4 regions of the Micromonospora sp. DT15 genome follow, and region 4 is predicted to be linked to each of the others. Evidence: riboswitches for the same ligand, from Rfam matches in the RefSeq annotation. Region 4 holds a riboswitch; each other region holds the start of a gene.
What was found. Region 4 has a riboswitch for cyclic di-AMP ahead of ACLQ3F_RS10305 (coiled-coil domain-containing protein). Riboswitches for the same ligand answer to the same signal wherever they lie in the genome.
Positions count from the first base shown of each region.

Region 1: linked by a shared signal. The riboswitch ahead of ACLQ3F_RS16410 (C39 family peptidase) and the one ahead of ACLQ3F_RS10305 (coiled-coil domain-containing protein) in region 4 are both predicted to bind cyclic di-AMP.
Region 2: linked by a shared signal. The riboswitch ahead of ACLQ3F_RS16910 (coiled-coil domain-containing protein) and the one ahead of ACLQ3F_RS10305 (coiled-coil domain-containing protein) in region 4 are both predicted to bind cyclic di-AMP.
Region 3: linked by a shared signal. The riboswitch ahead of ACLQ3F_RS18455 (NlpC/P60 family protein) and the one ahead of ACLQ3F_RS10305 (coiled-coil domain-containing protein) in region 4 are both predicted to bind cyclic di-AMP.

Region 1 is NZ_JBNCKJ010000006.1:384,530-391,427, forward strand. It holds gene ACLQ3F_RS16395 (D-ribitol-5-phosphate cytidylyltransferase) at 1-1,131, shown strand, start outside; gene ACLQ3F_RS16400 (CDP-glycerol glycerophosphotransferase family protein) at 1,165-2,835, shown strand; gene ACLQ3F_RS16405 (alpha/beta fold hydrolase) at 2,840-3,586, opposite strand; gene ACLQ3F_RS16410 (C39 family peptidase) at 3,709-4,557, opposite strand; cyclic di-AMP (ydaO/yuaA leader) riboswitch at 4,789-4,929, opposite strand; gene ACLQ3F_RS16415 (hypothetical protein) at 5,214-5,984, opposite strand; gene ACLQ3F_RS16420 (hypothetical protein) at 6,120-6,602, opposite strand; gene ACLQ3F_RS16425 (acyltransferase family protein) at 6,696-6,898, opposite strand, start outside.
Region 2 is NZ_JBNCKJ010000007.1:79,601-86,498, forward strand. It holds gene ACLQ3F_RS16900 (helix-turn-helix transcriptional regulator) at 1-137, opposite strand, end outside; gene ACLQ3F_RS16905 (carbonic anhydrase) at 364-1,089, shown strand; gene ACLQ3F_RS16910 (coiled-coil domain-containing protein) at 1,146-2,165, opposite strand; cyclic di-AMP (ydaO/yuaA leader) riboswitch at 2,170-2,300, opposite strand; gene ACLQ3F_RS16915 (YibE/F family protein) at 2,467-3,855, opposite strand; gene ACLQ3F_RS16920 (copper-translocating P-type ATPase) at 4,272-6,236, shown strand; gene ACLQ3F_RS16925 (metal-sensitive transcriptional regulator) at 6,243-6,539, opposite strand; gene ACLQ3F_RS16930 (heavy-metal-associated domain-containing protein) at 6,634-6,843, shown strand; gene ACLQ3F_RS16935 (hypothetical protein) at 6,857-6,898, shown strand, end outside.
Region 3 is NZ_JBNCKJ010000008.1:3,348-10,245, forward strand. It holds gene ACLQ3F_RS18445 (NlpC/P60 family protein) at 1-267, shown strand, start outside; gene ACLQ3F_RS18450 (N-acetylmuramoyl-L-alanine amidase) at 323-2,305, opposite strand; cyclic di-AMP (ydaO/yuaA leader) riboswitch at 2,541-2,676, shown strand; gene ACLQ3F_RS18455 (NlpC/P60 family protein) at 2,690-3,730, shown strand; gene dcd (dCTP deaminase) at 3,792-4,370, opposite strand; gene ACLQ3F_RS18465 (pyridoxamine 5'-phosphate oxidase family protein) at 4,468-5,025, shown strand; tRNA gene ACLQ3F_RS18470 (tRNA-Gly) at 5,295-5,368, shown strand; gene ACLQ3F_RS18475 (N-acetyltransferase) at 5,628-6,125, opposite strand; gene ACLQ3F_RS18480 (2'-5' RNA ligase family protein) at 6,826-6,898, opposite strand, start outside.
Region 4 is NZ_JBNCKJ010000004.1:12,632-19,529, forward strand. It holds gene surE (5'/3'-nucleotidase SurE) at 1-642, opposite strand, end outside; gene ACLQ3F_RS10290 (1-phosphofructokinase family hexose kinase) at 639-1,616, opposite strand; gene ACLQ3F_RS10295 (SRPBCC family protein) at 1,808-2,278, shown strand; gene ACLQ3F_RS10300 (hypothetical protein) at 2,426-2,926, opposite strand; gene ACLQ3F_RS10305 (coiled-coil domain-containing protein) at 3,068-4,132, opposite strand; cyclic di-AMP (ydaO/yuaA leader) riboswitch at 4,138-4,269, opposite strand; gene ACLQ3F_RS10310 (cation diffusion facilitator family transporter) at 4,388-5,305, opposite strand; gene ACLQ3F_RS10315 (HelD family protein) at 5,412-6,898, opposite strand, start outside.

The DNA.
Region 1 (6,898 bases), on a different contig from region 4:
CCGCTGCTCAGCGGCCGGATCGTGCGCGAGTGCGTCAACGCGCTCTGGAGCTACGACGCCGTGGACGTGGCCATCCCCTCCGCGGACACGATCATCCAGGTCGACGAGAACGACTGCATCACCGACATCCCGGTGCGCTCCCGGCTGCGCCGTGGTCAGACTCCGCAGGCGTTCCGCTCCCCCACGATCCGGGCGGCGTACCAGATCGCCGAGGACGACCCGGACTTCGCCGCCACCGACGACTGCGGCGTGGTGCTGCGCTACCTTCCCGGCACCCCGATCAAGGTGATCGACGGTTCGGACGAGAACATCAAGGTCACCCACCCGGTCGACGTGCACCTCGCGGACAAGCTCTTCCAGCTCGCCGCCGCGCAGGCTCCCCGGCTGACCGACCACCGCAGCTACAGCGAGGAGCTGACCGGCCGGACCATCGTGGTGTTCGGCGGCAGCTACGGCATCGGCCACGAGTTGACCGAGCTGGCCCGTCGCTACGGCGCCCAGGTCTTCCCGTTCAGCCGTTCCAGCACGGGCACCCACGTGGAGCGGGCCGAGGACGTCGAGGCCGCGCTGACGACCGCCTTCCAGGCCACCGGCCGGATCGACCACGTGGTGGTCACCGCCGGCATCCTGGAGAAGGGCGCCCTCGCCGAGATGGACGAGGAGACCATGGACCGGCTGCTCCAGGTCAACTTCGTCGGCCCGGTGACCATCGCCCGCCAGGCCCTCCCGTACCTCCAGCAGACCAAGGGCCAGTTGCTGCTCTACACCTCCAGCTCCTACACCCGGGGCCGGGCCCGCTACGCGCTCTACTCGGCCACCAAGGCCGCCCTGGTCAACCTCACCCAGGCGCTCGCCGACGAGTGGGCCGACATGGGCGTCCGCGTCAACTGCATCAACCCGGAGCGCACCGCCACCCCGATGCGGACGCGGGCCTTCGGCGAGGAGCCGGAGCACACCCTGCTCGCCGCTGAGGCCGTCGCCCAGTCGTCGCTGGACGTGCTGATCTCCGACCTGACCGGTCAGGTGATCGACGTACGCCGGGCACCCGGTGACGGGCCCACGCCGACCGTGCCGGCGCAGTCCGGGCCGGGTCGGGTCGAGGCACCGGCCGGCGCGACGTCCGCCAACTGACGCCGACGGCTGCCGAACCACGAACGGAGCGACATGCGCGGCGACCTGGTCCGAAAGCTGGCCGCCCGGTGCCTGACCACCGGGTTGGCCGTGCTGGCCTTCGTCGTGCTGGCTTTGACCGGCGCCACCGGCTGGGGGCTGGCGTTGGCAGTCGCCGCGCTGGCCGCCTCGGCCGCCGAGCAGCGGATCCGGCCCGGCGCCGACCTGGTGGCGGAGACCGCGTTGATCGCCGCGGCGATCCTGGTCGGTTACTCCCGGCGGCTGGACGACGGGCTCAACCTCGCGCTGGTCGCCACCGGGCTGGTCCTGCTGGGTCTGGTGCTGCTGGTGGGGCCGCTGCGCACCGCCGGCGGTCTGGAGATCCGGACGGCCAACCTGCCGGTACGCGCCTGGACGCCGCTGATCGCCGACCGGCTCGGCACGGCCCTGCTCGGGCTGCTCGCCGCCCTGGCGCTCGCCGCCGCGCTCGCCCTGCCGGCCGGTGTGGCCCTGGCCGCCAGCCTGCTGGTCGGGGCGGGCGCCGGTGCGGTCGCGCTGGACCTGGCCCGGCGACGGTTCCGGCCACGCGCCGGTGGCGGGCCGGTGGCCGCCGCGCTGCGCCGGCACCAGCCGGAGTTCCTGCTCTACTTCTCCGCGCCTCCGGGCTCGGAATACCAGGTCACCATGTGGCTGCCGTACCTGGAACGGATCGGCCGACCGTTCCTGGTCGTGCTGCGTGAGCCGGAGTTCCTGGCCCCGATCGCGGCGGCCACCGACGCGCCGGTGGTCTACTGCCCCACCCTGGGGGCGATGGACCAGGCGTTGGTGCCGAGCCTACGGGCGGCGTTCTACGTCAACCACGGTGCGAAGAACAGCCACTGCGTCCGCTTCACCCAGCTCACCCACATCCAGCTGCACCACGGCGACAGCGACAAGGCGCCGAGCGCCAACCCGGTGTCGGGGATCTTCGACCGGATCTTCGTGGCCGGGCAGGCGGCGATCGACAGGTACGCCCGCGCCGGAGTGCAGATCCCGGCCGACAAGTTCGTGGTGGTGGGTCGTCCACAGGTCGAGTCGATCGAGGTGCGCCCGGAGCCCGCAAGAGGGTTGGCGCACCCGACGGTGCTCTACACGCCGACCTGGACCGGGCACCACGCCGACGCCGACTACTGCTCGCTACCGGTGGCCGAAAGCCTGCTGCGTCGACTGTTGGAACGCGGCGCGACGGTGATCCTGCGAGCCCACCCGTACACCACGCAGAACCCGGCATCGGCCCGGCAACTGGGCCGCCTGACCGAACTGCTCGTCGCCGACCGGGCCCGCACCGGCCGCCAGCACGTGGTCGGCGCGGCGGCTCGGGAGCTGAGCCTGACCGAGTGCGTCAACTCCGCCGACGCGCTGGTCTCCGACGTGTCCGGAGTGATCTCGGACTTCCTCTACTCCGGCAAGCCGTACGCGGTCACCGACATGGGCGACGAGGGCGACCGGTTCGTGGAGCGGTTCCCGCTGGCCGGGTCGGGTTACGTGCTGCGTCGGGACATGTCCAACCTGGACGACGTGCTGACCGCACTGCTGGACACCGACCCGCTGGCCGAGGCCCGCTGGGCCACCCGCCGCCGCTACCTGGGTGACTTCCCGGCCGAGTCGTACGCCGAGGCGTTCCTGGCCGCCGCCCGCCGGGAGCTGGCACCGGCCGAGGCGCTCACCGCGACCGCACCGGCATAGCCGCTCAGCGGTAAGGATCCAGCAGCGCCAGCACCGCCGCCGGGTCCTCCACATGCGCGTTGTGTCCGAGACCGGGCAGCGTGGCGACCGGTACGCCATACTCCTTGAGCTGTTCGTCGGTGACCATCGGGTCGTTCTCCCCGCGCGCCAGCACCACCGGCACGTCGGTCGCCGCCAGCAGCGCGGCCAGATCGGGCTCGCCGACGGCGAAGGCGGCCGGGTCCATGGCGAGGCGCCACCGGCCGTCGACCTGGCGCAGCCCGGCTTCCACCACCGGGTGGTCCGGCGGGACCAGACCGGTGAGCCCGGCGACCCGCAGGTAGCGGCGAGCCGCCTCGGTGCGGGTGGCGAACCAGCTCACCGGTCGGGCGGCGAGCTCGGCGGCGCGGCTCAGCTCGGCGGGTGACCAGAGTGCCTTGATGCCCAGCCCGACCACGGCGTCCACCGGCGTTCCGGCATCGCGGGCGGCCAGCGCCAGGCCGACCACCCCACCCAGCGAGTGCCCGAGCACGACCAGCCGGTCGTCGGGGACGAGGGCCCGCGCGATCTGCTGAGCGAAGCCCGCGAAGGAGTACGACGGCAGCGGCGACGCCCAGCCGTGGCCGGCGAGGTCCGGTGCCAGCCACCGCCCGGGCCAGTGCTGCTCAAGGTACGGGGCCCAGGGCAACCACACGTCCCCGGTCGTTCCCATGCCGTGCAGCAGCAGCAGGACCGGCCCGCGGCCGGTGTGACCACCCGTTTCATCCACCACGGCCGCAGTCTCCCACGGTTCACGGTCGGGTACGAGGGCCGTCGATGGCGGGCCGGGCGGACAAACGCCGCGGGCGCGGCCCCTTGTGGGAGACGGCGCCCGCGGCGGTCAGGGTGCCCGGGTCAGGCGGAGTAGCCCCGGCTGGTGATCCAGTTGGCCAGGTCGATCGTGGTGATCCAGTACGACGGGTCGGCCGGGTTCGCCGAGTCGGCGATCCGCACGGTGCGACCGTTGTCCTTGTAGCCCACCACGGCGATGTAGTGCCCACCGCCGTAGGAGTGCCACCCGCCGTCGGTGTCGACCGCGTCCCCGACGACGTTGGCCACCACGCCCCGGCCGTCGGTGACGGCCTTCACCACGTCGGCCTGGAGCCGGTCCATCTGGGCCGGGCTGGGCGCGCCGGGGAACATCCGGGTCCGGTACGGGGAGCCCTTCACCTCGGCGTTGAGCACCCGGGTGGTGTCCTCGGCCGAGTTGGTTCCCATCTCGGTGGTGCCCAGTTCGGCGCCGAGCTCTTCCTGGGTGCGGTCGATGCCGGCGGCGCTGAGCGCGTTCCGGGTGGCCGCCGGGCCGCAGTTGTAGTAGGTGTTCTGCGCCTCGTAGTCGTAGTCGAGCACCTTCGTCGCGGGGGGCTTCGGCGGCGTCGGCTTACGGGTGAGGTCGGGGTTGCTCTTGGCCTTGGCGGCGGGCGACGCGGCGCTGGTGGCCGGGGCGGCCGTGGTCGGCGCGGCGCTGGCCGAGGGGGACGCGTCCCGAGCCTCACTGCGGGAGGCGGCGACGTCGCTGCGCATCTCGGCGACGGTGGTCGCGGTGCGCTGGCCGGCCGGGGCGTCGTCGGCAGTGGTGAGCAGGGCGCCGGTGGTGGTGGCGATCGCGAGGGCTGCGGCGGAGGCGGCGACGATCTGGTACGGGCGCTCGGTGGCGAGGCGACGGAGCTGGCGCTGCAGGGTGTGCTTCACGGGGTCCTCCACGGATCGGGGGGAGAGCGGCACACCGGGGCCGGACCGGTATTCGGGCAGGCGCCAGCGCGCGGACAGTGGTCCGCGGGTGTGAACCGCTCAGGGGAACGCCCGGATCGGCCGGGCGGGAAAGGCGATGACCCGGGGGTCAGCTCACCGTCACGCGACGAATGAGCGGGTGCACCGCCGCGCCGTGGAGGCGAGGGAACAACCGAGGGGTGGAAAGGTGCTGCACGAGGATGGGACTCCTTCCGACACCGCCTACCGGGTTAGCTGACGGATTCGGGCGGGAAGACGCCCTACCGCGGGCCGTGGCTCGCGGATTCACCCCGGACTTACTGGTGGGTCCCCGGTTCGTTGATCACGATTAAGCGGGTCGATGCGGCGTCGCGTCTTGCGATCGGTTACCGCACCGGACGGGACGACACTACTGGCGTCCCAACGCCCTGCCAAGCCAGGTTCACCTGCGTAAACCCCAATTGGCGCCACAATTTCTGCGCGTAATGCCGATGATGTGACTCGATGGGACAACCAGTTACGGCGACGCCTACGGGCGACAACCGGACAGGCCGTAAAGAACGCGGCCACAATCGCGGGAACAATCCCGTCGATCGCGTCGGACGTCCCATTTCCCGATTGGGTGACCGGCCTCACATAACGGATTGGGCTCAACCCACCCGGGCCGGGCGCCACAGTGCCACGACGGCGGGACGCAACGCCCCGGCGACCGTGCGGCGCGCGGGGGCCACGCTCGGACGGAGCCGGGCCGCCGCCGCGTACGCCTCCTCGGCGAGGGCACGAGCCGACTCGGCGGCCAACTCCGCGTCGCGCCAGGCGACCCGCTCACGGTCGGCGGCCACCTGGTAGTCGGTCGACCGCGCATCCCGGATCACCCGGCTGATCAGCACCTCCTGCTCGACCGGGTGTCGCCGGGGATCCCAGCCGCGCCGGTGCCCGAACACGTCGCCGAGCTGCGCCATGGTCAGGTCGCCCCGCCAGTACGCCGCCATCGCCGCCCGGTGCAGATAGCGTTCCCGGGCGGCGTACTCGGCGGGGGTGTGCGGGGTCTGCGGGGTGGGCAGTGCCCCCGCGCCAGCGAAGCGACGCGCGGCGGCGTCCGCCTCGTCGTACCCGATCCAGGCCTGCTCCAGCTGTTCCTGAGCGGTCAGCCAGGCGGCACGCCGCCGCTTGGCGGTGGTGGCCGCGCGGGCCGCGGCAACGGCCACCTCCTCGGCGTAGCGGCGCCTGTCGACGGCCTCGGCGGCGGCCAACTCCTGGGCGGTGGGCCCGGCCGGGACCGGGTCGCCGGTCGGCCGAGCCCGTTCGGGGCGGGCGGCCAGCACGGTGAGCAGGCCCAGGGTCAGCAGGAACAGCGTCGACCAGATGGCGGCGGCCCGCGGCACCTCGGTCACGAACTGGTAGAAGACGACGGTCTCCATGGTCGGCACCTCGGGGAGAGAGAGCAGTGCGATGGAAAGCCGCGCCGACCAGCGGGCCACGGCGGGCACGGGGTCGGCGGGTCAGGGAGCGGGTGGGTCGACAGGGCGCGGCGGCGGGACGGTCGTCCCGGTGGCTCAGCGCCCGGGTGGGGCCCGGGAAGCCCGACCGCTCGCACTGTGGACGAGGGGCAGCCGGTCAGATTCGGCCGCGCTGGCCGGCAGCACGCCGGCCGCGCTGGTGCCCTGATCGCCGGGGAGCGCCACCGGCGAGTCGACCGACCAGGTCGGGACCGACTCCTCGGTGGCCTTCGCCGGGGCCGGACGGGCCGCGCCGTGTGCCCCCGACCCGATGGCGTCGGCACCATCGTCGCCCTGCGCACGGCCGGCGTTGATGACGGTTGACCCCGTTGGCGCGGCGTGTCGGCAGGAGGCCGCCAGCGAGCCGGCGACAGTGGTCGGCACCACGCTCGACGTGGGCCCCGTGCCGGGCGTCGACGTGGCGGCCGTGGCCGGGCCTGCGCCGAGCGCCAGGGCCGCGACGACGGCGAGGCTGGTCAGCACCCGAGTCGCCCAGCGCGCCACCCACCACAGCGGACAGGTGAACGCGACCGGAAGCACGTCCCCACGCTACGCCTCGCGCCAACCCGTGCGCATCGACCACGGGCGTGTCGGATCACGCCGCGCCGACCCCTTTGACCAGGGTGGACGCCGTCAGCGCAGGTCGACGTAGGTTGATCGACCGCCGGCCTGACCGGCCTCGCCGGCAGGTCCGTCGACCTCGCCGCGGGCGATGCTCGCGGGGTCTCGCGCGTCGTCGTCGCCGGCCGGGCGTTGACGGGGGACGGGTGCTGGACGGGCCGCGCGGCGCGGCGCGAGCCGACGCATCATCGGGGTTTCGACGAAGCGGTGCAGCA
Region 2 (6,898 bases), on a different contig from region 4:
GTCACCCCGACCTCGGCTGCGACGTCACGCAGCCGGGCGGTCGGATTGCGGGCGATGGCCAGTAGGACGTGCCCGTGATTGGTGAGGAACGTCCAGTTCCGCCCACTGCCGGTGTCGCCTGTCACCGTGCTCGCCATCGTGTGACCGCCCTTTCGGATGTCCGTCTGCCCTCGCGAGAGTCTGGTCCGCCCCGCCCCGGGAAGGTTGCCCAGGGTGTGGCCGGAGTCAACGTATGAAATCTAAATCACGCATACCTTGACGCATCTTACGGTGCGTGTGACGGTGGAGCACGAGCCAGCGCCCGCCGCCCGCCCGGCGGAAAGCCGGTTTGACCAGGTCAGATGCGTCGAGACGAGGTGCGGGATGAGTCATACCGGGAGCTCCGGCGGTCAGCCGGGTCCGCAGCGGACCACCGACGGGGCCACCGCGCTCAGTGAGCCGACCCGGGCGTACGCCGAACTGGTCGCCGGCAACCGGCGTTTCGTCGATGGCGCCCCACGCCACCCCAACCAGGATGCCGGGCACCGGGCCGCGGTGGCCGACGGGCAACACCCGTTCGCGGTGATCGTCGGCTGCTCGGACTCGCGACTGGCTGCCGAGATCATCTTCGACCGAGGCCTGGGCGACCTGTTCGTGGTTCGCACCGCCGGGCACACCGCCGGCCCCGAGGTGCTCGGCAGCGTCGAGTACGCGGTGACAGTGCTCGGCACCCCGCTGGTGGTGGTGCTCGGTCACGACTCCTGCGGTGCGGTGCAGGCCGCCCGGGAGTCCGCCGCGACCGGTACCGCGCCGAGTGGCCATCTGCGCGCCGTGGTCGACGCCGTGCTGCCCAGCCTGCGCCGGGCCGCGGCCGAGGGCGTGGACGACATCGACGGCATCGTCGACATCCACATCGCACAGACCGTCGAGACGCTGCTCGGGCAGTCGCCAGTGCTGGCCGACGAGGTGGCGCGGGGGCGGTGCGCGGTGGTGGGCGTGTCCTACCGACTGGCAGCCGGAGCGGTACGTCCGGTGGCCGCTGTGCCGGCCGGCTTCACGACGTTGACGACTCCGGCCTCGACCGACCCGGCCGCGCCTGCCACCGTCTGACGCGACGAGGGCCGCTCCGCGTCACGCGGAACGGCCCTCGACGGAGATCGGGCGGGTCAGAGCAGCGACATGTGAACGTGGTCGGTGTGGTTCGACGGCCCGCTGTACGAACTCCAGCCGGTGGCCGGGAACCAGATCTGCCGGTTCCAGATCACGTAGTAGATGCCGAGCCGGTCGGCGTTACGGATGAGGAACGCGGCGACGTTGTTGCCGTACGTCCTGGTGTCGTTGTTGTGCCACGGGGAGAACCCGCTCTTCTGTAGCGACCAGTCGCAGGCGCGGCCCTTCGGGTGCTCCCACGGCCCGCCGGGGCGGTAGCAGCCGACGAACCGGTTGAAGCCGGCCGCCTTGACCTCCTTGTACGCGTGCAGCGTGCGCGGCGTGATGCAGCCGGAGGTGGTGGGGTCGTTCTCGCTGCACGACTGGGCCTTCCAGTCACCGTCGGCCGTGCGACCCGGGCCGATCTTCGCGACCTTGGAGGTGGCATCCACCAGGCCGCCGGTGAAACCCTTGCCGCCGACGAGGGAGAGCGCCTTGTCGGCCTCGCTCTTGCGCTTCGCCATCAGGGCGGTCTGCTTCTGCTGCTCGCGCACCTCGGTGTCGAGGGCCAGCTTGGCCTGCTCGGCGCGGGACTTCACCTCGTTGACCTCGGAGAGCTTCTTCTCGTTGACCATGTTGATCTCGTCGAGCAGCCCGGCGCGCTGGACGAACGAGTCGGGCGCGTCGCTCTCCAGCAGCATTGCGACGGCACCGATCCGGCCGGTCCGGTACGCCTGGGCGGCGATCTGCCCGACCTGCGGGGCCAACGCGTCCAGGTCGGCCTTGGCCCGGTTGACCTCCGCCGCCAACTCGCTCTGCCGCTTCTTGGATTTGTCCAGCTTGGACTTCGCGGCGGAGTAGTCACGGTTGGCCTGCTCGATGACGTCGTTGAGCAGCTTGGGCTCGCCGTCCTCCTCGTGCCCGGACGGTGTGGGGTTCGTCGGGGCGGCGTGCGCCGGGAACGGCCCGGCGAACACGGTCAGTGCGGCGATCACGGCCACCACGGGTGTCAACCAGCGGCGTAGGGGTGCCGTCACAATGTTCCCTTCCGTCGACCGCCGACCGGGTTAGCTGACGGGTTCGGGGCGGAAGTGGCCCCTACCGCTGATGCGGATTCACCCCAGGTACCTGGGTCCCCGGCTCGCCGGTTGGCGATTGGGCGGTGGCACCGCAGGCGCCGCTTCGCGCCTTCATCGGTAACCGGCAGCGAGGTTACCCGAGAGTCGACCGGCTGAGCTACGCCTGGATGCCGACCAAAAGCGTCATTTCGCCATAGCGTTCTGTGACCAGTGACGGGGTTCTCAGGGTGGATGCCCGATCTGGTCACGCTGAGGAGTGTCACCATGCCGTATCCGTGCTCCTGTTCGACTTCGGCCACCGGTCGGTGGCCTCGGGTGGGGGTGCGGTCCGCGTCCGGTCCGGTTCGTCGGAGCCGGCCGTTCGCGGTGAGCTGAGTGCGGCCAGCGCCTCGCTGCGGTCCGGCTGGGGCCGGGGCGCGGGAGCGTCGGTGGGGGCTGAGGCGTCGGTGAGCGCTGAGGCGTCGGCGCGCCCGGCGGCGGTGACCACCGCGGCCAGCCCGGTGGTCAGCGGCACGGCGGCGATCAGACCGAGGGTGGCGACCGCGCTGCGGACGATCTCCTGCGCGAGGAACTCACTGGTGAGGATCTGCCCGATCGGCCGCGAGTCGGCGGTGAGCAGGAGCAGTAGGGGCAGTGACGCACCCGCGTAGGCCAGCACGATGGTGTTGACAGTGGAGGCGATGTGCGCGCGGCCGACCCGGGTGGCGGCACGGTAGAGCTGCAACCGGGTCAGCCCGGGGTTGGCGCTCGCCAGTTCGGTGACGGTGGCCGCCTGGGTGACCGTCACGTCGTCGAGCACCCCGAGTGACCCGATGATGATTCCGGCGAGCAGCAGACCGTGCAGGTCCACGTCGCCCTGGAACATCGACAGGGTGGTGGCGTCCTCGCTGCCGAAGCCGGTGAGGTGGGTCGCGGCCGTGGCGATTGTGGCGAGCACGCCGGTCAGGACCAGGCTGCCCAGGGTGCCGAGCACCGCGACCGAGGTCTGTGCGGTGACCCCGTGGGTCAGATAGAGCACCACGAACATGATCAGGGCCGAGCCGACCACCGCCACCAGCAGCGGTGACCTGCCGGCGCTGATGCCCGGCAGCACGAAGGTGAGCAGGATGGCGAAGCTGGCGGCCAGCCCGGCGAGCGCGGCCAGACCCCGCCACCGACCGAACGCGACGATCGCGACCGCGAAGATCACCGCCAGCCACACCATCGGGGTGCCGCGTTGGTGTTCGGCGATGTTCCAGTTGCTGGTGGCGGGATCGGTCGGGTCGGCCAGCTCGACCAGGACGACCTCGTCGCCGACCTCGACCCGGGGTGCGCCGGGCCCGTCGGGCACCGGAGTCCGTACCTGCTGGCCGGCGGTCGGCCCGTCGTCCACCCGCACGTCGACAGTGCCGCACCGCCCGTCGCCGAGCCTCGGTGTGCCCTCGGGGACCGACGGCGCCGGCGGGCACGGCTCGCTCACCACCCGGGTGACAGTGCCGGGGTAGCGCGGCACGTCCGCACCACCATCGGTCTGCGGTGACCCGCCGCGCGGCCAGAGCAGCACCGCGGCCAGCACGGTGGCGACGAAGAGGGGCACCACAGTCACGACGAGGATCCGTCGCACCCGAGGCGGGGCGGACGGAGCAGGGTGAGTGTGGTCGGCGGCCAAGGTGAGACTCCCAACGATCCGGTGCGGGATACGGGTCAGCGGGCCGGGCGGTTCACCGTTGCGGTGGAAACGCGGCGGACGGCGGGGCGGATCGCTGCCTGACGACCGCTTGATCACGGACGGTCAGTGCTCGGCCCGGTCGGCTGGGGGCACCGCCACGACGTGGCGGCGCCGGTGCCCGACTGTGCAGCGGCATTCGGAGGGCCATCGGGGGAGATGCTAGCCAGCCCTTCCGGGGGTTGCAGGTCGTGGCGGAGTGTCGGGCGGCCGAACCGCTCGCGCGGCGGTCTCCGGGGCGGCATGTTGGAGCCATGCCCGCTCCGTCACCGCCCGACCCCGACCGACCGCGACACGCCGAACCCGTGCCGCACGACAAGCACGCCGGACACGACAAGCACGCCGGACACGATCCGGCGATGTTTCGCCGTCGGTTCTGGGTCTGCCTGGTATTGACCATCCCGGTGGTGCTGACGAGTCATCTCGTGTCGGGTCGGCTGGGCCTGAGCGGGGACGTCGTCCCCGGTCAGGGCTGGGTGGGCCCGGTGCTCGGCTCGGTGGTGTTCTGGTGGGGCGGTTGGCCGTTCCTGGTCGGCGCGGTTCGGGAGGTCCGGGACCGGGCGCCCGGGATGATGCTGCTGGTCGCGATGGCGATCACCGTCGCATACGCCGCGTCCCTGGCGACCAGCGTCGGCGTCTTCGACCTGGACTTCTGGTGGGAGTTGGCCGCGCTGGTCACCATCATGCTGCTCGGGCACTGGCAGGAGATGAAGGCCATCGGACAGGCCCGGGGAGCGCTGGCGGCGCTGGCCGCGCTGTTGCCGGACGAGGCCGAACGGGTGGCGGCGGACGGGCGGGTCGAGGCCGTGCCGGTGACCGGTCTGCGGATCGGCGACGTGGTGCTGGTCCGGCCGGGGGGTCGGGTACCGGCGGACGGCCGTGTCGTCGAGGGCGGCGCCGAGCTGGACGAGTCGATGATCACGGGGGAGTCGCGGCCGGTCGCCCGGTCGACTGGCGACCGGGTGGTGGCCGGCACCGTCGCCACCGACTCGGCGATCCGGGTGCGCGTCGAGGCGTTGGGTGAGCAGACCGCCCTCGCCGGCATCCAGCGGATGGTCGCGCAGGCCCAGGCCTCCGGTGGACGGGCCCAACTGTTGGCCGACCGGTTCGCCGCCGCGCTGTTCTACCTGGCCACCGGGACCGCCGTGCTGACCGTGCTGGTCTGGACCGCGCTCGGTCAGCCCGACGAGGCGGTGGTCCGCGCGGTGACCGTCCTGGTGATCGCCTGCCCGCACGCGCTGGGTCTCGCCATCCCGCTGGTCGTCGCGCTCTCCACCGCGCTCGCCGCACGGTCCGGGATTCTGGTCAAGGACCGGCTGGCCCTGGAGCGGATGCGGACCGTCGGCGCGGTGCTCTTCGACAAGACCGGCACGTTGACCCGGGGCGAGCACGGGGTGACCGACCTGGCGACGGCGTCCGGCGTCGAGCGGAACGAGGTGCTGCGGATCGCGGCCGGTGTCGAGTCGGAGAGCGAACATCCGTTGGCCCGGGCGATAGTGGCGGCGGCCGGCCGCGGCGGCCCGGCCCGGGCAACCGGGTTCCGGTCGCTGCCGGGCCGCGGTGTGAAGGCGACAATCGACGGTACGGAGTACGCGGTGGGCGGGCCGGCGCTGCTGCGCGAGCTGGGCCTTTCGCTCCCGGCGGAGCTGGAGGCCGCGACCGGGCGGTGGTCGGCGCGGGGTGCCGCGGTGTTGCACCTGGTGCGGCTGCCCGACGCCGTGCTCGGTGCGTTCGCGTTGACCGACGAGGTGCGTCCGGAGGCCCGGCGCGCTGTCGACGAGTTGCGAGCCGAGGGTGTCCGGACCATCGCCATGATCACCGGTGATGCCCGGCCGGTGGCCGAGGCGGTCGCCGCCGACCTCGGCTTCCGGCCCGGCGTCGACGAGGTCTTCGCCGAGGTGCTGCCGGCGGAGAAGGACGATCGGGTGGCCGAGCTCCAGCGGCGGGGGTTGGTGGTGGCGATGGTCGGTGACGGGGTGAACGACGCGCCGGCGCTGGCCCGGGCGGACGTGGGCATCGCGATCGGCGCGGGCACCGATGTGGCCATCGAGTCCGCCGGGGTGGTGCTGGCATCCTCGGACCCGCGCGGGGTGGGGGCCGTGGTCCGGCTGTCCCGGGCGTCGTACCGGAAGATGCGACAGAACCTGGCCTGGGCGGCCGGCTACAACGTGGTGGCGCTGCCGCTGGCCGCCGGGGTGCTGGCCTGGGCGGGTGTGGCGTTGAGCCCGGCGGTGGCCGCGGTGCTGATGTCGGCGTCGACGATCGTGGTGGCGCTCAACGCTCAGTTGCTGCGCCGGGTCCGTCTCGATCCCGCGCCGGACTGAGCGCGGTCAGCCGCGCTTCATGAGCCGGCCGACCGCCGCCATCATCTCGGTGGCCATCTCGTCGGCCCGACCATCGGCGGCGCCCTCGTGCATGCAGTGCCGGGCGTGCCCGTCGAGCAGCCCGAGGGCCACCTTGTCGAGGGCGGCCTGGATGGCGGAGATCTGGGTGAGCACGTCGATGCAGTAGCGGTCGTCGTCGACCATCTTCTCGATGCCCCGGACCTGCCCCTCGACGCGGCGGAGCCGCGCGAGCAGCTGGTCCTTGCTGGCGGTGTATCCGCGGATCGGGGTGGGTGCGGTCATACCGACCAGGATAGCGTACCCCCAGGGGGTATGGTACGGTCGGTTCTGTTGGGATACCCCCACCGGGTACCGGTACCACGAAGGAGACGATCCAATGGTCGACACGACGTACCAGGTGCAGGGCATGACCTGCGGGCACTGCGTCAGCGCGGTGAGCGCTGAGGTCGGCGCCATCGCGGGTGTGCGTGACGTCCAGGTCGACCTCGCCGCCGGCCGGGTCACCGTCAGCAGCGACCAGCCGCTGGACACCGCCGTCGTCCGGGCCGCCGTCGACGAGGCCGGTTACGACCTCGTCGACGCGTGATCGGCGGGCCGGCGTGCGTACCGTGACGAAACTGGCCGGGTTCGCCGTCGGCCTG
Region 3 (6,898 bases), on a different contig from region 4:
TTCGACTGCTCGGGGCTGACCCAGTACGCCTACAAGGCGGCCGGGATCTACCTGACGCACCACACCGGTGACCAGTGGAACGAGGGCAAGGCCATCTCGCGCGCCGACGCCCGCCCCGGTGACCTGGTGTTCTTCTTCTCCGGCCTGAGTCATGTCGGGCTGTATCTGGGTAACAACCAGATGGTGCACGCGCCACGCGCCGGCAAGCCGGTGCAGGTGTCCAGCATCACCACCATGCCCGTCGCCGGGTTCCGCAGACCTGGCTGATCCACCTCGCGCGACACGACGGCCCCCGGTCACCGACCGGGGGCCGTCGTGGTTCTCAGCGGGGTGCCCCCACCGGGGAGGGCAACAGCTGCACGTCGGCGAGGTCGACGTACATGATCCGGTGGCCGAACTGGATCTGCGCGTACCGGTTCTTGCCGCGAATGACCGTCCAGTCGCCGGGTGAGGAGCCGTCGAACGTGCTGGCCCGGTAGTACTCGCCGGCCAGCACCGCGCCGACGGAGTACCGCTGCCCGGCGGCCAGCGTGTACTGGAGCGGCGTGATCGCCTGGTAGGGCACCCCGTCCGGGTACGCGGACTGCTCCGGGTACGCCCGTCCGTAGACCGGAACGGTGGCTCTTCCGGGCTTCGGCGTCGCCACGACTCCGACGGTCCAACTGGCGGTCGGCGCGGACGCCGGGTTGTGGAACCAGGCCCGCTGCCCGAGGTACCAGATCGCCGTCCAGTCGCCCTGCCGGCCGGCCAGCGCGTACGTCTGCCCGGCGGACGCCCGGGCCCCGTGGTCCGACACCGCCATCGTGTTCGGGCTGCCGTCCGGGCGGAGCGCGATGTCGTTGACCAGCGGCGCGTCAGCGGACGGCGCGCTGCGCAGCACCACCGACGAGGAACCGCGCGGAGCGCAGGGCACGCCCACCGTGACGCAGTCGGTGAACGCCGGCTGGTTGGTGGTGTAGTCCGGGTCGATCCGGACCAGCCCGGTGGCCGGGGTGCCGGTGTCCAGTCGAGGGGCGTGCAGCAGGTCGAAGTAGTGCGTCCAGTCCCAGTAGGGGCCCGGATCCCAGTGCATTCCCCGCACTGTCGAGGGGATGGTGCCGGGCACGTTGTCGTGGCCGATGATGTGTTGGCGGTCCAGTGGGATGCCCAGCCGCAGCGCCAGGTGCCGGACCAGCTTCGCCGAGGTCCGGTACATCGCCTCGGTGTACCAGGTGCCCTGCGCCGCGAAGCCCTCGTGTTCCAACCCGATCGACTTCGCGTTGACGTACCAGTTGCCGGCGTGCCAGCCGACGTCCTTCGTCTTGACGTGCTGGGCGATGTGCCCGTCGACCGAGCGCAGCGAGTAGTGCCAGCTCACGTAGGTTGGGTCCTGGACAAGTTGCAGGGTGGTGGCCCAACTCGCCTCGGTGTCGTGGATGACGATGTACTCGATCTTCTGCCGCGCGGGCCGGTCGGAGAGGTCGTGGTTGCCGTAGTCCCCCTCGCCGAACGCCTGGTAGGGCGCCGGGATCCATTCGCAGGAGATGGTGCGGGGGCATTCCACCCCGTCCGGGCGGGCCAGCCGGCGCAGGCCCAGCCGGTCCAGCCAGGAACGTTCGGGCCGTACCGTGCGGGCCGGCAGGGTGATCCGCTGGCCGTCGTCGGTCACCCGGGCTTCGCCCGCGCCGATGGTGGTGAAGACCTCGTCGGCGAAGGCCGCCGCGGCGTCGGCGCTGTCCGCGCCCGAGTAGCGGGCCACCGCGCCGTACCAGGCCGCCGGGTCGGTGTCCGCGCCGACCGTCGCGCCCAGATCCCTCTGGTACGCGCTCAGCAGCGCGGCCCCACCCCGGATGTTGAGGCCCGCGTCGGTACGCAGTGCCTCGGGGGCGGCACCGGTCAGCGCGGCGGCGGCGTCGACGGTCTGCAACGCGGCGGTGGACGGGGCGGGTGCCTCGACCGGTCGGGGCGCGGGCACCCGGGCCGGCCGGGAGCCGTCACCGCGTGGGTCCTCGGCGCCGGCGTTGTGGTGACCGCGTCCGGGTAGGGCGGCCACGTGCCGCACGTCGGTGAGGTGCATCGGGCCGTAGCCGCCACTGGTGCTCGGTGTGCCGGCGTTGGTGTCCCAACGGGACTCCAGGTAGGAGACGCCGAGCAGCACGACGGCCGGTACGCCGTACTCGGTGGCCGCGTCGGCGTACTGCTGTTGGCGGTCGGTGGTGGGCGCGGCGGCGGCCGGGCCGACGGAGAGTGGCACCGTGGTCGCGGCGGCGACCAGGGTGGCGGCGAGCAGCGCGCGCCAGCCTGTCGACAGGGTTGGATGGTGCATCGAACCCCCTAGATTCTCGCGGAGTGAGGTCAGGTCACCATCGCGCCGTCCGGGAGATCGCGTCAATACCTTTCCATCTATCGAAGTGCACGGAAAGAATTCTTCACACACGGTCAGTGACCTCGTCCAATCCGTACGGAGTGTCACGGCCGCACGGGTTGCGGATCGGTAACGGGCGTCTCTACTCTGGTCATTTGTCGGCCCGACAGCAGCTCCGCCCACCCCGGGCGGTAACGGACCGACACCGCCGAGTCGTTTCCGAGCGAACCGGGGACCCAGGTCCCTCGGGGTGAATCCGCAGCCACTGCGGTAGGGCGCCGACTTCCCGCCCGAACCCGTCAGCTAACCCGGTAGGCGGTCAGGAAGAAGGAGTACGGAACCCCGGTGGCACTCCATGCCCCGCGGCCGTCGTCCGAGCGGTCGGCATCAGCCGGCCCGGCGTCGATAGTGCCGCGCCCACGCTGGTCCCGCTTCACCACCGCACTCGCCGCGCTGGCCGGCGTCGCCGTCGTTCTGACCGGTAGTGCCACGCCGGCCCACGCCGACCCCTCCGTCGCCGAGATCGAGCGCCAGATCGACGCCGACTGGAACAAGCTCGAACCGGTCATCGAACGGCACAACGCCACCCGCATCGACCTCGCCGCGAAGCGCAAGCAGGCAGACGCGCTGGCCGCCCGGATCACTCCGCTCGAGCGCCAGGTCGACGCCGCGATGGACAAGGTCAGCGCCCTTGCCGTACGCGCCTACATGGGTGAGAACGTCTCGACCGTCAACGCGATGCTGGGCAGCCGGTCGCCCAGCGAGGTGGTCGGCCAGCTCGAAATGCTCGACCGCTTCGCGCACGACCAGCAGAAGGACGTCCGCCAGGTGGCCGACCTGCGCGACCAACTGGCCGCGCAGAAGGCGCCACTGGACGAGATGGTGGCCCAGCTGACCCGCACGGAAGCCCAGCTGGCGGCGAAGAAGAAGCAGATCAACGACGAGATCGAACGCCTGCAGAAGCTGCGCCTGAAGGTGTACGGCAGCGGCGGCGGCGGTCCGCTGCGCCCGGCGCCCTGCCCGGGTAGCTACCCCGGCGGTGCCGCGGGCACCGCGGTCAAGTTCGCCTGCGCGCAGATCGGCAAGCCCTACGTCTGGGGTGCCGAGGGTCCGAACTCGTACGACTGCTCCGGGCTCATGCTGGCCGCCTGGGCGAAGGCCGGCGTGTCGCTGCCGCACAACGCCGCCGCGCAGAGCCGGGTCACCAAGAACGTCAGCAAGGGTGACCTGCGCCCCGGCGACCTGGTCTTCTACTACAGCGACATCCACCACGTCGGCATGTACGTCGGCGGTGGCTGGGTGGTGCACGCCTCGCAGGCCGGTCAACCGGTCAAGATGAAGAAGGTCGACGACGGCCCGATCCACAGCTATGGCCGTCCAGGCTGACCCAGTGTGACCGAAGGGGCCCGTCGCGATCTCCTCGCGGCGGGCCCTCGTCGTTCTGGTCCTAGCGGGTGGGCCAGGTGCGCCAGTGCTGCCAGGCGCGGCTGGGTGTCGGCCCCCGCTGGCCCTGGTAGCGCGAGCCGTAGACCACCGAGCCGTACGGGTGCTCGGCTGGCGAGGAGAGCCGGAAGATGCAGAGCTGCCCGATCTTCATGCCCGGCCAGAGGGTGATCGGCAGGTTCGCCACGTTCGAGAGTTCCAGCGTCACGTGGCCGGAGAAGCCCGGGTCGATGAAACCGGCGGTGGAGTGCGTGAGCAGCCCGAGCCGGCCCAGGGAGCTCTTGCCCTCCAGTCGGCCGGCGAGCTGGTCACCCAGCGAGATGACCTCCAGCGTCGAGGCGAGCACGAACTCCCCCGGGTGCAGCACGAACGGCTCGCCGTCGGGGACCTCGACCGCCGAGGTCAGGTCGTCCTGCTGCATGGCCGGATCGATGTGGGTGTAGAGGTGGTTGTTGAAGACCCGGAACAGCCGGTCGAGTCGGACGTCGATGCTGGAGGGTTGGACCAGGGTGGGCTCGAACGGCTCCAAGCCCAGCGTGCCGGCCTTGATCTCGGAGACCAGGTCACGGTCGGAGAGCAGCATCGGACCACCATAGCCGCGTTGCCGGAAGTGGCCGGATTCGGTGCCGGACCAGCGCGTCGAGGTCGCTACTCGTACATTTGTTCGATAGAATGCCCACATGGCTTCCTGGTCCGAATTCGCCGCCGACGAGCCCCGACTCGCCGACGGGATCCGCGTTCTCCTTCAGCAGTACGGGCCGGGCTTCGGCTATCTGGCCACGGTCCGTGCCGACGGCGGGCCCCGCGTCCATCCGGTCTCCCCGGTCATCACCGCCGAGGGGCTGTTCTGCTTCATCATCGACTCGCCCAAGCGCCGCGACCTCGAACGTGACGGCCGTTACGCGCTGCACTCGTTCCCTGCGGAGGAGAGCGACGACGAGGCGTACGTGGCGGGTCACGCCCGCCCGGTGACCGATCCGATCCGGGTGGCGCAGCTGGCGCAGAGCGCCCGGGCCGAGCCGCAGGTCGACTGGCGGCTCTTCGAGTTCACCGTCGACGTGGCCATGCTCACCCGCCGCGAGCAGCACATCGCGGGCATTCCGGGTCTCGGGCCGAGCCGGCCGGCCGTTCGGGTCTGGCTCGACCCAAACGCCCAGTCGGCGGTGGCAGCGCCCCTCGCCGTCCCGCAGACGCGCCCGACCCTCCTCAGCCGTGACGTGCAGTGCACGGCCGCCTGACCACACCACCGGAAGATCATCGGTGCCGGCTCCGTGGTGACGGAGCCGGCACCGATGCGTACGCCCGCCACACCCGGCGAGCCGCCACTCCCGCATGATCCACTCGACTTCGGCGAAACCGCGGTATCCCGGCGCTGCGGATGCCCCGACTTCCAGGAAGCCGAGTGGATCAACCCGGCCGACCCGGGCGGCACGGTCCGCGGACACCTGCGGTCACCGGGGGTGCCTGGGTGCATGGGCTCGATGACTCGGGTACAGTGGTGCCGCTTGCGGGTGTAGTTCAATGGCAGAACATCAGCTTCCCAAGCTGACAGTGCGGGTTCGATTCCCGTCACCCGCTCCACGATCAAGGCCCAGGTCAGGACATGTTCCCGACCTGGGCCTCATTCGTTCCGGTCACTTCTTCGGCTTGGCGTGCCCGTTACGTGCCCGATCCCGGTAGGCCATCCCGCCTGCCATCGACCCGGGCAAGCCGAGCAGACCACCGCCCGACCCGCCAGCGTCCGCACGGGCCGTCAAGGTCCGCTTGACGTGGCGGGCCGGGCGGCGGCCCGCTCCCAGGAGGGCGGGTCGATGGCAGACGGGATGGCAGCCGCGCGGTGTCACGAGGCGCGCGGCAGCGCGAGCCAGTCCTGCCAGGTAATGTCGCGGCCCAGATAACGGGGCTGCCGGAAGGGCCAGTCGGCGGCGATCCACTGCGGCACCAGCGCGTCGAGCGCGCGCTCCACCTCGCCGCCGACGAGGTCGTCCACCACCCACCAGGAGACCTCTCCGTCTGAGCCGGTGCGCTCGGGCGGGTCGATGTAGACGCAGCCAAAGATGACCGTCTCCTCCTCGTCCAGCAGCGCGTAGTTGAACGACTGGTGCGCGGCTATCTCCTTCTCGTGCCGCAGCAAGTCGATGCGGTCCTCTTCATAGGTCATTGTCTCCTTGGGCCAAGCCCAGGCCGGGCCGAAGATCTCCCACAAGCGTTCTCGGGAGCCCATCACGGCGGGGTAGTCGATCGCGGTGTCCGCCTCCCGGATCGGCCGCAGGTGAAGCGCGGTGTTGGGCACGGGCACGTAGACGGGGTGGACGAAGTCGTCAGGCAGCCAACTCATAACGGCCGAGGCTACAACCAGTCGGCGCGGGATGATCCAGGCGGCGCGGGCCACGGCGGACGACCGCCGGGCTTCGACAAGACCGCCTACAAGTCCAGCCCTTGTCTACGCCCGCCGTGCCCGACCCGTGCCCGATGGAGCGGTCAGCAGGGGTCAACAGCGGCTCCTCGCACGACAGCGACCGGTCCCCTCCGTGCTCGATAGCCAGGCGGCGCGACTGCTCACCGGCGTGATCAATCCGATTCCCAAGCTGACAGTGCGGGTTCGATTCCCGTCACCCGCTCCACCATGAAGGCCCAGGTCAGGACATGTTCCCGACCTGGGCCTTCATCCGTTCCGATCGCTTTCTTGCGCTTGCGGTGCCTCCGCTACTGCAGAGCCGCGAGAAGGCCAGAGACGGCAACGACGAGCGCAGCGATGCTGCTGGTTAACGCTGCCCACTCACCTAGCGTGGTTGGCCTGCGTCGGCCCGTCCGCATCTTCCGCCTGTTCGTTCGCCTCATCAACCCTGCGCCCTCCTCGGCCCGGTGGTTGCACGTCAGGAGCGGCGCCAACTGATGTACCGCCCTGTCCCCGCGCGCCTTCTGCTGGCTCACGTCAGTACGTCGGTCACACAGTTAGCTGACGTGGGTCTTTTGCAAGTTGCACCACTGATGGGCGAGGACCCCGTACCGATGCCTGGTTGAGTGACGGTCGCCCGTCACCCGCTCCCCGATCGAGGCCCTGGCCAGGACGCTGTGACCTCCGTACCAGCAGGCGCAGGTGGCGTGGTG
Region 4 (6,898 bases):
CTGGCCGAAGCTGGCCAGGGTGCCGCGCCGCACCCCGCGCAACTGCCCGTGCGGCAGGTCCGGGGTGTTCACGTTGAGCACGCTCTCCATGGGCGCGGAGGTCAGGCGGGGGAGCAGGTCCAGGGCGACCCGCGCGGCCGTGCCCCAGTGCCGCTCGGCGTCGCGTATCCGGGCTGCGGCATCCACTGCGGCACCACCGCTCGCGGCCGTCGCCTCGCCGACGGAGAGCACGTCCAGGGAGACCGCCATCGCCCGGCAGCCATTGCTGGCGGCGGTGAACGCGGCGCCCACGGTCCCGGAGTGCAGCACCGCCCGCCCGGCGTTGGCGCCCCGGTTGACGCCGGAGAGCACCACCGACGGCGGTGGTCCGAACGCCCCGTGCAGGGCGATCAGCGTGATGAAGCCCGGGGACCCGGCAACCCCGTACGTCGGCACCCCCGCCAGGTCCGGCAGCGGATGCTCGTTCACGACGACCCGTCCGTCGCGCTCCACGGCGCTCATCGCGGCGCTGGTGCCGCTCGCCTCCTCCATCGGCGCGGCCACCACGACGTCCAGGCCCCGCTGCCTGGCTGCCCAGGCCAGCGCCTGGATGCCCGGCGCGGCGACCCCGTCGTCGTTAGTGATCAACACCCGCAGGGTCATCGCTCGACCACCCGGCCGGCCAACTCGTCCGGGGTGGTCCGCTCCTGTTGCCGAGTGTCCGCCGGCACCAGCCGGACCCGGTCCACCAGCCCGGTGATCGAGTCCAGCCGCCCGGTGCCCAGGCCGTGCCGGGTCACGTTCAGCGCGCCAGCGGCGGCGCCGGTGCGGATGGCGGTCCGAATGTCGCCGCCCCTGGCCACGACGGCGGCCACTCCGGCCGTCATCGAGTCGCCCGCGCCGCGTGGGTCGGCGGCCTCCAGCCGGGGCATCTCGACCTGGAACAGTTCCCCGTCGATGAGCGCCAACGCCGGCTGGTCGGCGCGGCTCACCACCACCGTCTCGGCGCCGCCCGCGTGCAACTCGTACATGGCCCGCGTCAGCTCCTCGGTGTCGTCGCTGCGGGCGCGGCCGTCGCGGATCAACTCCTCGTGACTGACCTTGAGGAAGAACACCCCGCTCTCCAGCACCGAAGCGAGGTGATCGCCGGAGAGGTCGACCACCACCCGAGCACCGTTCGCGCCGAGGTCGGCGGCAAAGCGTCGGTACAGGTCGGCCGGTACGAGCCACGGTTCGTTCGGCCCACTGAGGATGCTCACCGAGGCCCGCAAGCCCTCGCCGAGGGCAAGGTTGTACAGCTCGTCGATCTCGTGCCGGCTCAGCGGCTGTCCGGGCACGTCGGCGATCTCCTGCCGGGAGCCGTCGCGGCGATCGTGCACGTACCCGCCGCTGCCGGAGTCACGGACCACCACCTTGAGGTCCACACCCTCGCTGACCAGCAGTGGCTCCAGCACCTGGCCGATCTCACCGCCGAGGGCGGCGCAGAGCACCACGTGGACTCCGAGGGAGAGCACCATCCGGGCCTGCCAGACGCCCTGCCCGCCGGGGTGCAGATGCAGCTCGGGGTGGTCGTTGGGCTGGTCCACCATCACCGTCAGCTGTGGGGTGGGCGCGAAGACCATCACGTGCCCACTCATCGGTCGTCGCCGTTCATGCTGGCCGCCCTCCGGCACCTTCGGAAGATTCCGTACTAACCGACCTTAATGGCGCAGGTGGTGGCAGGTCGTCGCATCGGCCCGGTCCGGCACGGCGCTGAGGGTCCCTGGGGCGTTGCCAGCCAGACATCGGTACGGGACGATCGGGCGACCAGACGACGGCGGGAGACGGTGTGCTCAGCAGCGATACCTTCAGCTACACCGTCCAGGCGCGGTGCTCACCCGCCGAGGCGGCAGCGTTGCTCAGCGACCTGACCCGGCAGGGCGAGCTGCATCCGCTGATCGTGCGGGTTCGCCGGGTACCGCCCCGGCCCGGCGCCCAGGCCAGCTACACGATCAACGACCGGTTGGCGGCCGGTCCGCTGCGCTTCCGGACCACCTACCACGCGGACGTGCTGATCAGCGAGGCCGACGAGATCGTCATGGTGGCCCGCCAGTGGCCGGCCACCACTGTGCGAAACCACACCCGACTACGCGCCGAGCCGGACGGCCTGACCCGCGTCGACGTCGAGATCACCCTGACCGCGCCGAGGCCCCTGTTCCGCTACGCGTTCCGCCAGGCCCAGGCCGCTCACCTCGCCCTGGCCACCCGGCTGGGCGCGGCCCTGGACCGCACCAACAACACCCCGCCCCCTAACCCCTGACCCGCGTCCCGACCCGCCCCGGGGCCGAGCCCGTCGGCGCCCCTGGCGCGCCGATCTTGCAGTTTCAGCTGTCGATATCAGTGGGATGAACCCATATGTCGGCGCAGTAAGTGCAAGATCGCGGGCGCGTAGGGCGGGGCGGGCGCGTTAGATCGGGGTTGGCGCGCTCTTGTGGGTCGGGCGGGTGGTGGGACGTCGGCCCCACGGCTTGTAGGTGGAGAGCACTGTCGCGATGACCATCAGGCTGGTCGACACCGCCGGCGCGATGACCAGGTCGGCGCGATCGCGGGCGGGCAGGGCGGCGCCGACCGCTCCGGCGTGACGCAGATTCGGGGTGAGCAGGAACAGCACCAGCCCGACCATCACCGTGGTGAGCACGAGCTTGACCAGCACCCAGCGGTGGCGCAGCAGGCCCCACGGGGTGAGCAGCGAGCTGGCGACTCCGATCAGCCACACCAGGACGCTCAGCGGCGCGAACAGCACCGTGCCGACCAGGGCCGTGACCGGATAGACCACCGCCGGGTCGGCACCCCGCTGCACGGCGACGCCGAGGGTGAGCAGCACCAGGTCGGCGCCGAGCCAGCCCAGCGAGGTGACGAGGTGCAGGGTGAGCAGCGCCTTGCGGGTGGTGGGTCGGATCCGAGGCATACCGCGATGCTGCCCGCCGGCCACCGCCGGGTCGTCCGACGAGCGACGACATCAGGGGTACGCCCGGTGACGTAGCCCCGCCCCCGGACACACATGATGCCTGTGAGCCATCACTGGCTCACAGGCATCACGACGCGTGGGTCAGTAGACCGACAGGTGTACGTGGTTGGTGTGGTCGCTGGACGGGTCGCCGCCCGCCCCGCTGTACGACTTCCACCCGCTGCTGGGCAGCCAGATCTGCCTGTACCAGATCACGTAGAGCACGGCGAGCCGGTCCGCGTTGCGGATGAAGTACGCGGCCAGGTTGTTGCCGTACGTCTTGTCGCCGCCGGTGGCGTCGCCGCCGAAGCCGTTCTTCTGCGCCGCGAAGTCGCAGGCCCGGCCCTTCGGGTGTTCACCCGAGCCGCTGGGGCGGTGGCACGAGACGTACCGGGTGAATCCCGCGGCCTTGGCCTGGTTGAGCGCGTGCAGGGTGCGCGGGGTGATGCAGCCGTTGGCCGGCGTGGGGTCGTTGACGCTGCACGACTCGGAGGGCCAGGAGCCGTCGGAGTTGCGCGGTGCGGCCTTCGCGTTGGCGCTGGAGGTGCCCCGGTTGGAGCCGGCGTCGGCGGTGGTCTGCGGCTTGGGCGTGGTGGCCACACTCAGGGCCCGTTCGGCCTGCTCCTTGCGCTTGGCCATCACCGCGACCTGCTTGCGCTGTTCGTTGATCTCGCCGTCCAGGGCGACCCGGGTGCGGTTGGCCTTGTCCTTGGTGTCCAGCAGGTCGCGCAGCACCCGGTCCTCGTTGGCCGCCACCGCGTCCAGCGCGGCCGCCCGGTCCATGAAGCCTTCCGGGGTGTTGCTGTTGAGCAGCGCCGACACCGCACCCAGCCGGCCGGTGCGGTAGGCGACCTCGGCGATCTCGCCGACCTTGCCGTTGCGCTGGTCGATCTCGACCTCAATGGTCTTCAACTGGGTGCCGAGCTGCTTCTGCCGTTGCACTGAGGTGTCCAGGGCGCGCTTCGCGTCCAGGTAACCCTTGCTGGCCGCATCGAGCTGGGCTCGCAACGCCGGGGTGCCGCCCTCCTCGTCGGAGTCGGGTGCGGCGGCTCGCAGGCCGGTCGGGGGAGCGGCCGAGGCGGTGCCGGCCGGAAGCGCGACGCCGAGGGCGAACATCGCGACGATCAGGGCCGCCAGTCGGGCGGCGGGTGGTCGTGCTGGTGCCACTGCGCATGTCCTTCCGTCAGCCGCCGACCGGGTTAGCTGACGGGTTCGGGACGGAAGATCCCTACCGCTGACGCGGATACACCCCAGGAACATGGTTCCCCGGTTCGCCCAGTTGGGCGATTAGGCGGCGACCGCCACCGGCGCCGGGAGGGCGCCGCCTGGTGACGGCCGGGACCGAGCCTACCGGTGCGGGTGGGGCCGCTGCAGCCGATGTGACGGACGGTGCGTGCGTCACCACGGAAATCGACGAACCGGTCACCATTCGATGGAGCCGCAGGCTCCAGAAGCGGCGCCGGGCTCGATCTGCAATGTCGCGTGTTCGATGCGGAAGTCGTCGTGCAGGGCCGTACGTGCCGCGGTGAGCACCGCGCCGACCTCCGCGCCCGGTGCCATGGTCAGGTGGGCGGAGGCCACCTCCATGCCCGAGGTGAGCGTCCAGACGTGCAGGTCGTGCACCTCGACGACACCGGGGACGGCGGCGAGCCGGTCGTGCACGGCGGTCACCTGGAGGTGCTCCGGGGCGGCCTGCACCAGGATGCGGATGGCGGCGCGGGCCAGCCGCCAGGTGCGCGGCAGGATGAACACGCCGATGGCGACCGCGACCAGAGGGTCGGCCCACCACCAGTCGGTGACGGTGATGAGCAGCGCCGCGCCGATGACGCCGACCGAGCCGAGCAGGTCACCGAGCACCTCCAGGTAGGCGCCCTGGAGGTTGATGCTCTCCCGGGCTCCGGCGCGCAGCAGCGCGAACGCGGCGATGTTCGCGAGCAGGCCGAGCACGGCCACCGCGAGCATCGGACCGGCGATGACCTCATGCGGGTCACCGAAGCGGCGGATCGCCTCGACCACCACGTAGATCGCGACGCCGGAGAGCAGGACGGCGTTGGCCAGCGCGGCGAGCACCTCGAGCCGGTAGAGCCCGAAGGTGCGCTGCGGGTCGCCGGTGGCCCGCCGGGTCGCCGTGATGGCGGCGAGCGCCATCCCGATGCCGAGCACGTCGGTGAACATGTGCCCGGCGTCGGAGAGCAGGGCGAGCGAGCCGGTGTGCAGTGCGACCACCGCTTCGACCACCATCAGGGTGGCGAGCAATCCGAAGGCCGCCCAGAGTCGACCCCGGTGCTGGTGTGCGGCATTGGCAACGGACCCATGGTGGTGGTCATGACCTGCGCCCACGAGAACCACCTTCCGCCGCTGGTCGGGACCCGGTCAAATGTATGCTCACATCGCTATGTGTGCAAGTGTACGGGCGGGGCGTGCCGCTGGCGGCAGTCCGCACACGTCAGCCGGTCGGGTCGATGGTGGTGAGACGCTGGGTGGCCCGGGAGAGCGCCACGTACAGGGTGCGCACCCCGGCGCCCGGATCCGCCCGGATCTCGCTCGGGGCGACCAGCACCACCCCGTCGTACTCCATGCCCTTGGCTTCCAGGCTGGTCACCACCTGCAACCTGGGCGCGCCGAGCGCGCCCAGCCAACCGGCGACCTCGTCCCGGCGAGGGACCGGCGTGATGACCCCGACCGTGCCCTCCACCTCGGCCAGCAGGCCGGCGGCGGCCTCCACGGTCGCGGTCTCCAAGCCCGTCGCGGGCACCACCAGCTCCACCGGCTCGACCCCGGTGGAGCGGACGGCGGTCGGCAGCGGAAGGTCCGGGTAGAGCCGCCGGATCTCCGCCGCCGCCACCGCGAAGATCTCCGCCGAGTTGCGGTAGTTGGTGGTGAGCGTGAAGTCGTGTCGCTTACGCCGGCCCAGCGCCTGGTCGCGGGCCCGGGTCAGCTCCTCCGGATCGCCGGTCCACGCGGTCTGCGCGGGGTCGCCCACCACGGTCCAGGAGGCCAGTCGGCCGCGTCGACCGATCATCCGCCACTGCATCGGCGAGACGTCCTGCGCCTCGTCCACCACCACGTGCGCGTAGTCCCGGTAGTCCTCGGGGCGCTCCCGGGCCGCCGCGCGGGCCGCCCGTTGCCGTTCACCGAGGGTGCTGAGCTCACGGACGCCGCCGGCGAGCTGGAACGGGTCGCGTCGCGCGCGGGCCGGCTGCGCGGGCTTGCCGAGCAGCGCGTCCAGCTCGTCCAGCAGTGCCACGTCGGCGATGGTCAGCCCGGCCGAGTCCAGGTTCTGGTATGCGGCGTTGAGCAGCCGGATCTCCGCCGAGGAGAGGATCCCACCGGCGTACCGGCGCAGCCGGTCCGGCTGCGCCAGCCAGCCGAGCACGTGCCGGGGGTGCAGCCGAGGCCACCACGCCTTGAGGAACTCCCGGAACTCAGACCGCTCGGCGATCTCCGCCTCGAAGGCCGGTTGCTCCGGCAGCCGACCGCTGCTCAGCTCACGGGCCTGCGCCCAGAGCGCGGCGAACACCCCGTCGAAACCGGCCCGGCGCACCTCGTTGCGCCGTGCGCCGCGTTGCAGCGCACGGTCCCGGACCCGGTCCAGCGCGACCCGGTCCAACCGCAGCAGCGTGCCCCGGTAGAGCAGCCGCAGCTCACCCGGGCCGCCCGGCACCGCGTCGCGGGCCGCCCGCTCCAGCACCCGGCGCATCCGCAGCGAGCCCTTCACCGCCGCCACCTCGGGCGGGTCGGGGCGGGTGGCTGTCATCCCCGGGAAGAGGGTGCCCAGCGAGTGCAGGGTCGCGGTGTCCTCACCGAGCGACGGAAGCACGGAGCCGATGTACTCGACGAACACCGACGACGGGCCGACCACCAGGATGCCGCCGCCGGCGTAGCGGCTGCGGTCGGAGTAGAGCAGGAACGCGGCCCGGTGCAGGGCGACAG